DNA from 3 places in the Pseudoclavibacter sp. RFBJ3 genome. Region 1 is predicted to be linked to each of the others. Evidence: predicted binding sites of a transcription regulator. Region 1 holds the regulator's gene; each other region holds the start of a gene.
What was found. Region 1 encodes HspR, which represses chaperone genes until heat shock. Its sites were predicted from a motif close to AAGTTGAGTCNNNNNGACTCAACTT; they were not measured.

Region 1 (3,270 bases):
TCGTACCCGCTTCATAAGCACCGCGATCGGCGCATCCGCCCGATCGAACACGGGAGGGGGCACCGCAGCTGCGGGCCCCCTCTTGTCTTCATCCGGAAGACACGTGCTCATCCCTAGGAACAGAAGGACCATATGGCCAGTCAGGATTGGTTTGACAAGGACTTCTACGCGGTGCTCGGCGTATCGAAGGACGTAGACGAAAAAGACCTCAAGAAGCAGTACCGGAAGCTCGCGCGTCAGTATCACCCTGACTCGCACCCGGGCGACACTGCCGCAGAGGCGAAGTTCAAGGAGATCTCCGAGGCCTACTCGGTCATCTCCGACCCAGAGCACCGCGCCGAGTACGACCAGATGCGCGCCATGGGCTCGGGTGCCCGCTTCCAGCAGGGGCCAGGCGGTCCAGGTGGCGCGGGATTCGAGGACGTGTTCGGCGGCATGTTCAACGGTGGCGGCGGACGCCGCGGCGCGTCGAACGCCGACTTCGAGGATCTCCTCGGTTCCATGTTCGGCGGCGGGGGCGGCGGCTTCGGGGCAGGCAGCTTCGGCGGCGGCGCCGGTGGGCCCGCCGGGTTCCAGACCGGACCGCAGAAGGGTCGCGACCAGAGCGCATCCACGACGCTCAGCTTCATGACCGCGATCCACGGCGACACGGTCGAGCTGCAGGGGCAGGATGGGCGGGTCGTGAAGGTCCGCGTTCCCGCCGGCGTCGAGGACGGGCAGAAGATCCGCCTCCGCGGCAAGGGCGGGCAGAGCCCGAACGGCGGCGAAGCCGGAGACCTCATCCTCACGGTCGCCGTGCGACCCGACCCCGTCTTCACGCGCTCGGGCCTCAACCTGGAGGTGACCGTGCCGGTCTCCTTTGCTGAGGCAGTCCTCGGCGCCACCATCGAGGTGCCGACCGTCGACGGCAAGACCGTGCGCGTCAAGGTCGCGCCGGGGACGCCGAACGGGAAGACGCTCCGCGTGAAGGGCAGAGGCATCGAGTCGAAGAAGGGCAAGGGCGACCTGCTCGTGCACCTCGAAGTGGCCGTGCCGAATCACCTGTCGAGCGCGCAGGAGAAGGCGCTCGCCGACTTCGTCGCCGCATCCGGAGACGAGAGCCCCCGCGAGGACCTGCTGCGTCTCGCGCGCCAAGGCAGGTAGGGGACGCCCATGGCATTCCCCTCCGACCTCGACGAGGACGCCCCGATCTTCGCGATCGCCATGGCGGCGGAGCTCGCGAACATGCACCCGCAGACGCTTCGCCAGTACGACCGGATGGGCCTCGTCACGCCTCGGCGCACGGCCGGGCGCGTGCGGCGGTATTCGCTTCGCGACGTCGCGCAGCTGCGTGAGATCGCGGTGCTGTCGAACGAGGGCGTGAGCCTCGAGGGCATCGCCCGCGTGCTCGAGCTGCAGCGCGAGGTGCTGGGACTGCGCCGCCGCGTCCGGGCGCTCGAGGCGGAACTCGCCGACGAGCGCCTCACGAGGCTCGGTGGTCGCATCTTCGCGGCCGGGGAGCGCGGCGATGTCGTGCCCCTCGCCCACGGTCGCCGCACGGCCCGCCGCACCGAGGTCGTCGTGTGGCGGCCGGCGCGCATCCACGATGCCGAGGACGAAGCCGACGCCGACGCCGACGAGCGGCGCCCGAAGCGCACCCGCGCGAAAGCCTCGGCACCGCGTACGCGCGCTTCCCGCGCCAAGCGCCCGCCGGAGGCCTAACCCCGCGCCGCCCGCGCCCGGGCTCCCGCTGCGCCTGCGCCCGCGCCCGGGCTCCCGCTGCGCCTGCGCCCGCGCCCGGGCTCCCGCTGCGCCTGCGCCTGCGCCCGCGCCCGCCGTGCCCGTGCCCGCGCTCGCTTCGCGCCCGCCGCCTCCCGCTACCCGCATCTCGCGCGCCGAAAAGGTCAGTTTGGCCCCATCCTGAGGCCCAGGATGGGGCCAAACTGACCTTTTTCGGCGTTCGCGCCGCTTCGTGCGCCGCACGCGCCGCTCCCGAGCCGCGCTGGCTTCCGCGCCGCGCGCGCCGGCCGCTTCGCGACCGCCGCCTTCCGCGCCGCCTCCCGCTACCCGCGTCTCGAGCGCCGAAGAGGTCAGTTTCGCCCCATCCTGAGGCCCAGGATGGGGCGAAACTGACCTCTTCGCGTCGGGGTGGGTGCGCGGGGTGCGGGGCGCGGGCGCGGGTGTGGGGGCGGGGAGCGCGGGGTTAGCGGGCCCCGTTGCCGCCGTCGACGCGCCACTGCGCGCCGGTCACGAACGACGCCTCGTCGGAGCCCAGGAACACGACGACTCGAGCGATATCCAGCGGCTCGGCGTAGCGGCCCATCGGGATAGCGGCCTGGAACCCGGCCTTCGCGGCCTCCGTGTCGCCGCCGCCGAAGCCCTCCTCCAGCCGCCGAACCATCTGCGTGTTCACGCCGGACGGGTGGATGCTGTTGACTCGTACCCCGGTCGGGGCGACCTCGAGCGCGGCGGACTTCGTGAAGCCGACCACGGCGTGCTTCGACGCGACGTAGGCGGAGACGCCGGGCGCCCCGTCGAGGCCCGCCTCCGAGGACGTATTGATGATGCTGCCGCTGCCGCGCTCGGTCATGACCTTGAGGACATGCTTCATGCCGAGGAAGACGCCGCGCACGTTGACGGCGAAGACCTTCTCGTAGTTGTCGACGCTCGCTTCCGTGAGCGGGCCGACGGCGCCTTCGATGCCCGCGTTGTTGAAGAACACGTCGATCGTCCCGAACGCCTCGACGGTCTCGGCGACGTAGCGCTCGACGTCGGCCTCGTCGGTGACATCCGCGGCGATCGCGATGACCTCGCCGTGCGCCGAGAGGCGTTCGCGCGCGGCCTCGAGGGGCTCCGGGAAGAGGTCGACCAGGGCCACGCGTGCGCCCAGCTTGAGGAACTCCTCAGCTGTCGCCGCGCCGATGCCGCCCGCGCCGCCGGTGATGACCACTGAGCGTCCGGTGAAATCTGTCATGTCGCAACTCCTTTGTCGTCTGGTTGTCCGCGTGACGTCGCTCGCCCGCGGCAGTCGTCGACCGCCGGAGCTGTATCTCCGACGGCGCCGCCAGGTTAGGTGCCACGCATGCGCATCCACTGTGTACCGACACAGCGAATGCGCCGAAAGCATGCGCCCCGCCCCGCCCCGCCCCCCGAGCAGGGTCACGGCCACCGCAGAGTTGTGGCGTGACGTCGTGGCGACGTCGCGCAGCAGCAACAAGCCACAACTCCACGGCCTGGGCGCGCGCGTTCGGGTGCAGGGTGCCGGGACGCGGGATGCGGGACGCCGGACGT
Region 2 (3,270 bases), on a different contig from region 1:
TGCGCCTGACGGCCTCGGTGAGCTGCCCGCCCTGCTCGTAGCCGACGTACCCGGGAGGGGCGCCGACGAGCCGGGCGACGGAGTGCTTCTCCCCGTACTCGGACATGTCGATGCGGATCATGGCCTTCTCGTCGTCGAAGAGCAGCTCGGCGAGCGCTCGCGCGAGCTCCGTCTTCCCGACTCCGGTGGGGCCCAGGAAGAGGAAGGAGCCCGTGGGGCGGTCGGGGTCTGCGATGCCCGCGCGCGTGCGGCGGATCGCATCCGCGACCGTCGCCACGGCCTTCTCCTGACCGACGAGTCGCTTGCCGAGTTCGGCCTCGAGGTGGAGGAGCTTCTCCATCTCGCCCTGCAGCAGCCTGCCGACGGGGATGCCGGTCCACGCGGCCACTACCCCCGCGATGTCCTCGGCGGTGACGTGGTCGTTGACGAGCTTTGGCCCGCCGCCTTCCGTGGCCTCAGCTTCGTGCAGCTGCTTCTGGATGCCGGGGAGCTCCCCGTAGAGCAGCCGGGAGGCGAGCTCGAGGTTGCCCTCGCGCTGCGCACGGTCGGCGCGCACGCGGATGTTGTCGAGCTCCTCGCGGAGCTCGCCGATGCGGTTGAGGGATGCCCGCTCGATGCTCCAGCGCTCCTTCAGCTCGCCGAGGCGCGCGTTCTTCGTGTCGAGGTCGGCACGGAGCGTGGCGAGGCGCTGCCGCGAGGCGTCGTCGTGCTCCTTCTTGAGCGCGAGCTCCTCGAGGCGGAGACGGTCGACCTGTCGCTGGAGGGTGTCGACCTCCACCGGCGAGGAGTCGATCTCCATCCGCAGGCGCGAGGCCGCCTCGTCGATGAGGTCGATCGCCTTGTCTGGCAGCTTCCGGCCCGTGATGTAGCGGTTCGAGAGCGCGGCTGCGGCGACGAGCGCCTGGTCGGCGATCGACACCTTGTGGTGCGCTTCGTACCGCTCCTTCAGGCCGCGGAGGATCGCGATCGAGTCCTCGACGCTCGGCTCGCCGACGAACACCTGCTGGAAGCGTCGCTCGAGCGCCGCATCCGATTCGATGAACTGGCGGTACTCGTCGAGTGTCGTCGCGCCGATGAGGCGCAGCTCGCCACGAGCGAGCATGGGCTTCAGCATGTTCGCTGCCGAGATGCTCGACTCTCCGCCGCCAGCACCCATGAGGGTGTGGAGCTCGTCGATGAACGTGATGATGCGCCCGTCGGATTCGGTGATCTCCTTGAGGACGGCCTTGAGCCGCTCCTCGAAGTCGCCGCGGTACTTGGCGCCCGCGATGAGCGCCGACATGTCGAGGCTGACGAGCTCCTTGTCCTTGAGGGATTCGGCGACGTCGCCGGCGACGATGCGCTGAGCGAGGCCCTCGACGACCGAGGTCTTCCCGACGCCGGGTTCGCCGATGAGCACTGGGTTGTTCTTGGTGCGCCGGGTCAGCACCTGGCTGACGCGTCGGATCTCGGAGTCGCGGCCGATGACCGGGTCGAGCTTGCCCGAGCGGGCGATGTCGGTGAGGTTGATTCCGTACTGTTCGAGTGCGCTCTTGGCCTCTTCGTCTGGTGCCTGAGCGCCTTGCATGTTTGCCATGGGGCTCCTTCGTCAAAGTTGCTTCCGACCCCGGTGGATCAAGAGTTGAGTCGGTATGGCTCAAGTTTAGATTCCGAGACGGAATAGCACCACCCAAAGCTGGGTGGCTCAGCCAACTCCCAGCGCAACCTCGACGCCTCCACACCGCCTCTGACCAGGACTTCTCTTAACGTGGCAGAGTTCCTGTCATGCCAGAAGCACCCGAAGAGTCGCCGCTCGACATCAACACACTCCGCGTCGGCAGCGTCGAGCTGCTCGGCGAGCGATTCTCGATCGTCAAGGCCGGGCCGTCGGAGGCCGTGCGCGCCTCAGGATTCGGGAGCCCGAACTCGCTCGCCTACGCGGTCTTCGGCCGCCGATCCGAGCTCCTCGAGGTGCAGGAGCTCGATGACGCCGACGCCGCACTCGCCGCCGTCCGAGCCTTCGATGACGGTGACCCGTCGCTCCTTCCCGCCATCGACGTCCACCAGGACGGCACCGAGCTGCGCCGCGCCATGTGGAGGGCCGCCAGGCTCGTCGAACCCGGCACCCTCGCGAGCTACGGCGACGTCGCGACCATCGCCGGGCATCCACGCGCCGCCCGCGCCGCCGCGAGCGCGTGCGGCGCCTGCCTCGTGGGCCTCTTCGTGCCCGTGCACCGCATCGTCCGCGCCAGCGGCAAGCTCGCGGGGCACGCCGACGACATCGCCGTCAGGCAGGCGCTCATCGACCACGAACGCGCGACGGGGATGCGCGGCTGACGATCAGGAGCGCGCCGCGGTCGAGCTCCGCGCGTGCAGCACGGGGAGGACACGCGTGCGCTGCACCGGTCGACGGGGACCCTCCTCGAGGCGCGACACCATCGTCTCGACGGCCAGCCGCCCGATGTGCTGCTTGGGAGGACGCAGCGCCGTGATGGGCGGCTCGGCGTTCTGCGCCACCTCGTCGTCGTAGGCGACGACGGCAAGGTCGTCGGGGATCGACCAGCCGTGATCGCGGGCGTACTGCTGAACGAGCACCGCTTGAGGGTCGGAGTGGATGAGCAGGGCCGTCGCCGATGCCCGGCGGCACTCCTCGAGCACTCGAGCGATGAACGCCTCCCTCGACTGCCCGTCCATGTCGTCGAGGTTCGCGTCGACGTCGACCACCGATTCGAGGCCGAGCTCCGTGACGGCACCGCTCCAGCCCTGCCTGAGCTGCGCGGAGGTCGGGGAACCGGTCGAGGTGAGGATGCCGACCCGGCGGTGCCCGAGCGCCGCGAGGTGGTCGGCAGCGAGTGAGCCGCCGAAGACGTGGTCCGTGGTGACCCATTCGAGGCTCGTGAGCGTGGCGACGGAGGAGGCGTGGCGCTCGGCGAGCACGACGGGCACCGGGAGGGACTCCAGCCAGTGCAGCAGCGCCCGTCCGTCTGCACCGCCCGTCTCCGGTGCGGCGATGATGCCGTGGAGGCCGCCCGATTCGACGAGGGAGGAGATCTGCCTGCGCTGATCGTCGACGGAGTAGCTGGCACCCCTGAGCACGAGCTGCACGCCGAGGTCAGTGGCCGCGGCCCGTGCGCCGACGATCACCTGGGGCCAGTAGTAGCTCAGCGACGGGGTGACCATGCCGACCCTGAAGCGAATCGCGGTCGCCTGTGCGGCGACCGATGGCACCGAGGTGTCGAGGCGACTCCGCAGCGTCGCGCCGCCGTGGACTCTGGTCAGGAGACCGCGATC
Region 3 (3,270 bases), 290 kb from region 1:
TGGCTGCGGGATGCGGAACCCGAGAACGCGGCGCGCGTCGCGGCCGTCGCACTCCCCCACGACTGGCTCACGTGGCGCCTCCTCGGCTACGGCCCAGCAGGCGAGAGCCCCCTCGGCCCGGACCTGACGAAGCTCACGACCGACCGCTCCGACGCGTCGGGGACCGGCTACTGGTCGCCGTTCACGCTCGACTACGACCGCGAGCTGCTCATCGCGGCGCTCGGCCACGACGCCGTCCTGCCCCGTGTGCTCGGACCGGACGAGGTCGCTGGGAAGACACCGGCCGGCGCACTCGTCGCCGCGGGCGCCGGCGACAACGCTGGTGCGGCGCTCGGTCTCAACGCGCGCGCGGGCGACGTCGTCGTCTCGATCGGCACCTCAGGCACCGTCTTCTCCGTCGCCGACCGGCCGGTGGTCGACCCCCGCGGTGGGCTGGCCGGGTTCGCGGACGCGACGGGAGCGTTCCTTCCCCTGTCCGCGACGCTCAACGCCGCTCGCGTCATCGACACGACCGCCGAGGTCCTCGGCGTCGACCACGAGGAGTTCGGTCGGCTCGCCGCATCGGCACCCTTGGGCTCTGGTGGTCTCGCGTTCGTGCCGTACCTCGACGGCGAGCGCACCCCCGACCTGCCGGATGCGACCGCGTCGCTCCTCGGCATGACCCGCGGCTCGTTCACCCGCGAGAACCTCGCCAGGGCCGCAGTCGAGGGCATGCTCGGCAGCCTCGCGCAGGCACTCGACGCCCACCGTGCGCTCGGTGTCGAGGCGAAGCGAGTCATGCTCATCGGCGGCGCAGCACTGAGCGAGGGCGTCCGCGCCGTCGCTCCGACGCTCTTCGATGTGCCTGTCGAGATCCCGGCACCCGGTGAGTACGTCGCCGACGGCGCGGCCCGCCAGGCCGCCTGGGTGGCGACCGGGACACGTCCGGACTGGCCCGTCGAGACGATCGCTCACCTCGAGCCCGCCCCCGACGCGGCACTCCGCAGCCGCTACGCCGCGGCCGCGAGGCTCGCCCGCGAGACCGAAGAGGCAGGAACGGGACTCCACGCCGCCTGACGCGAACGAAGGTGCGAGCGCGAGTCGAGGACAAGCGCAGAGACGCACAGCCCCACAGACGCGGGGACACGCAGAGAGGGGCAGCGCCGGCCGGCGCTGCCCCTCTCTGCGTCACAGGGACCGCATCACGAAGCGGTGATCACCGGGCCGCTCAGGCCTGGATGGTCTCGACCTTCGTGCCGCTCTCGACCTCGATCTTGCGTGGCTTCGCGCGCTCGCTGACCGGCACGGTCACGGTCAGCACGCCGTGCTCGTAGCTCGCCGCGATGCGCTCGGTGTCGAGACCCTGGCCGAGCGTGAACTGGCGGAGGTAGCTGCCGCCGTTGCGCTCACGGACGAGCCACTTGGCGCCCTCGGCGTTGACGGTGCTGCGCTCGGCGCGGATCGTCAGCTGCTGGCCGTCGAGGTCGACGTCGATCGAGCTCGGGTCGATGCCGGGCAGGTCGGCGGTGAGGATGTAGTGGTCGGCCTCGCGGTAGAGGTCGATGGGCATCGAACGCGGGCTGTTCGGTGCTCCCTGGAAAAGGCGTTCCATCTCCTGGAACGGATCGAAGACGCGTGCCATGTCGTTTTCCCTTCCTTGTACGCACGCTCGTCAGCGCGAGACGGTGCGGTGAACTTGAGTCGACTGGTGTCAACTTCCTTGAGCAGAAAATTAGCACTCTGCCCCATCGAGTGCCAGAAAGTTTGCTGAAAACCCCGTCAGCCGTGGGCGAACGCCCCCCCGAAAAGGTCAGCGCACGTCGACGCCGGGCGCAGAGCTCAGTGGGAGCGGTGGTCTTGCACGGTCATACGGGGGCCGTGCTTCGGGCGCGGGTTGCCCGCGAGCTTGATGAGCCGCACGACCCGCTCGCGGTGTCCGCGCCACGGCTCGAGCAGCTCCCGCATGCCGTCGTCGTCGACGTCGCAGCCCGCGAGCGCCCACCCGACCATGTTGGGGATGTGGTAATCGCTGAAGCTCGGGGCGTCAGGGTCGCCATGCGAGCGCTGCACGGTCTCGTTGGCCGTCCACACGCCGACCCCCACGATCGAGCGAAGACGGCGGAGCGGCTCCTCCGACCCCGTCGGCAGGCCGCTCGTGCGCTCGAGTGCCGACGCGACCGTCGCCGAGCGGATCACCGTTCCGGACCGCGAGTAGTCGACGCCGGCCCGATGCCAGTCCCAGCTCGGGATGCGCCGCCACTGCTCCGGCGTGAGCGGCAGGCGCAGGTGCCGCGGCACGAGACCGGCCGGCCCTGGCGCCGCGTCGGCGTGGTCGCGGTGCAGGATGTCCCAAGCGCGATGCGCCTCGAGGCCCGTGATCTTCTGCTCAATGATCGCCGCGCTCAGCGCCTCGAACACCGCGCCCGACTTCGGGAGCCGCAGCCCCTCGTTCCGTCGCCGCACATCCGCCAGCTCCGGCAGGGCGTCGAGACGGAGCTCGCTCCAGTCGTCGTCGCGGCCCAGCAGCGTGGGAGCCTCGTCGACCGCGATCTCGGCGGCCGCACCCCACGACACGACCCGCACCCCCTCCCGGGCCTGGCGGAACACCGTGGTCGCGCCTCCCGCCAGCGTGTGGGACGTGCGCCACACGTCCCGCGACACCGGATGCACCCAGCACGTCGGATCTCGCCTGCCCCGCATGAGGGGAGACAGGGTCTGCTGCACATCGACCGGTGACACCGGCCGATAGAGCGACATGACCCGATCTGGCATGCGGCAAGGGTACGCAGACCCACGGACATTCGGCGTGAGCCCCTCACCTAAAATCGTCCTCATGGCTGTCCCCAAGATCGTGCTCTACTACGCCTTCGCGCCCCTCGCCGACCCGGAGGCGATCCGCCTCTGGCAGCGCGACCTCGCGGCGTCCCTGGGGCTGCGTGGGCGCATCCTGATCTCCAAGGACGGCATCAACGGCACCCTCGGCGGCGAGCTGAACGCGCTCAAGCGCTACGTGCGCACCACCCGGGAGTACGCGGCCTTCAAGGACGCCGACTACAAGTGGTCGGCGGGCACCGGCCTCGACGAGCAGGGACAGAGCCTCGACTTCCCACGCCTCAGCGTGAAGGTGCGCGATGAGATCGTCAGCTTCGGGGCGCCGGGCGAGCTCGAGGTCGACGAGCACGGCGTCAAGGGCGGCGGCACCCACCTCGCACCCGACGAGCTGCACGCACTCGTCGAATCGCGCGACGAGATCGTCTTCTTCGACGGCCGCAACGCGATCGAGGCGCACAT

Region 2: the regulator HspR is predicted to act here: its motif matches at 1,619-1,643, upstream of C5E07_RS17060 (ATP-dependent Clp protease ATP-binding subunit).
Region 3: the regulator HspR is predicted to act here: its motif matches at 1,673-1,697, upstream of C5E07_RS15470 (Hsp20/alpha crystallin family protein).

The regions. Positions count from the first base shown of each region.
Region 1 is NZ_PSXZ01000015.1:53,982-57,251, reverse strand. It holds gene C5E07_RS14030 (nucleotide exchange factor GrpE) at 1-17, shown strand, start outside; gene C5E07_RS14025 (DnaJ C-terminal domain-containing protein) at 133-1,143, shown strand; gene C5E07_RS14020 (heat shock protein transcriptional repressor HspR) at 1,153-1,701, shown strand; gene C5E07_RS14015 (SDR family NAD(P)-dependent oxidoreductase) at 2,183-2,953, opposite strand.
Region 2 is NZ_PSXZ01000019.1:19,562-22,831, reverse strand. It holds gene C5E07_RS17060 (ATP-dependent Clp protease ATP-binding subunit) at 1-1,576, opposite strand, end outside; gene C5E07_RS17055 (methylated-DNA--[protein]-cysteine S-methyltransferase) at 1,765-2,316, shown strand; gene C5E07_RS17050 (substrate-binding domain-containing protein) at 2,320-3,270, opposite strand, start outside.
Region 3 is NZ_PSXZ01000015.1:346,031-349,300, reverse strand. It holds gene C5E07_RS15475 (xylulokinase) at 1-1,056, shown strand, start outside; gene C5E07_RS15470 (Hsp20/alpha crystallin family protein) at 1,208-1,621, opposite strand; gene C5E07_RS15465 (DNA-3-methyladenine glycosylase) at 1,819-2,751, opposite strand; gene C5E07_RS15460 (rhodanese-related sulfurtransferase) at 2,813-3,270, shown strand, end outside.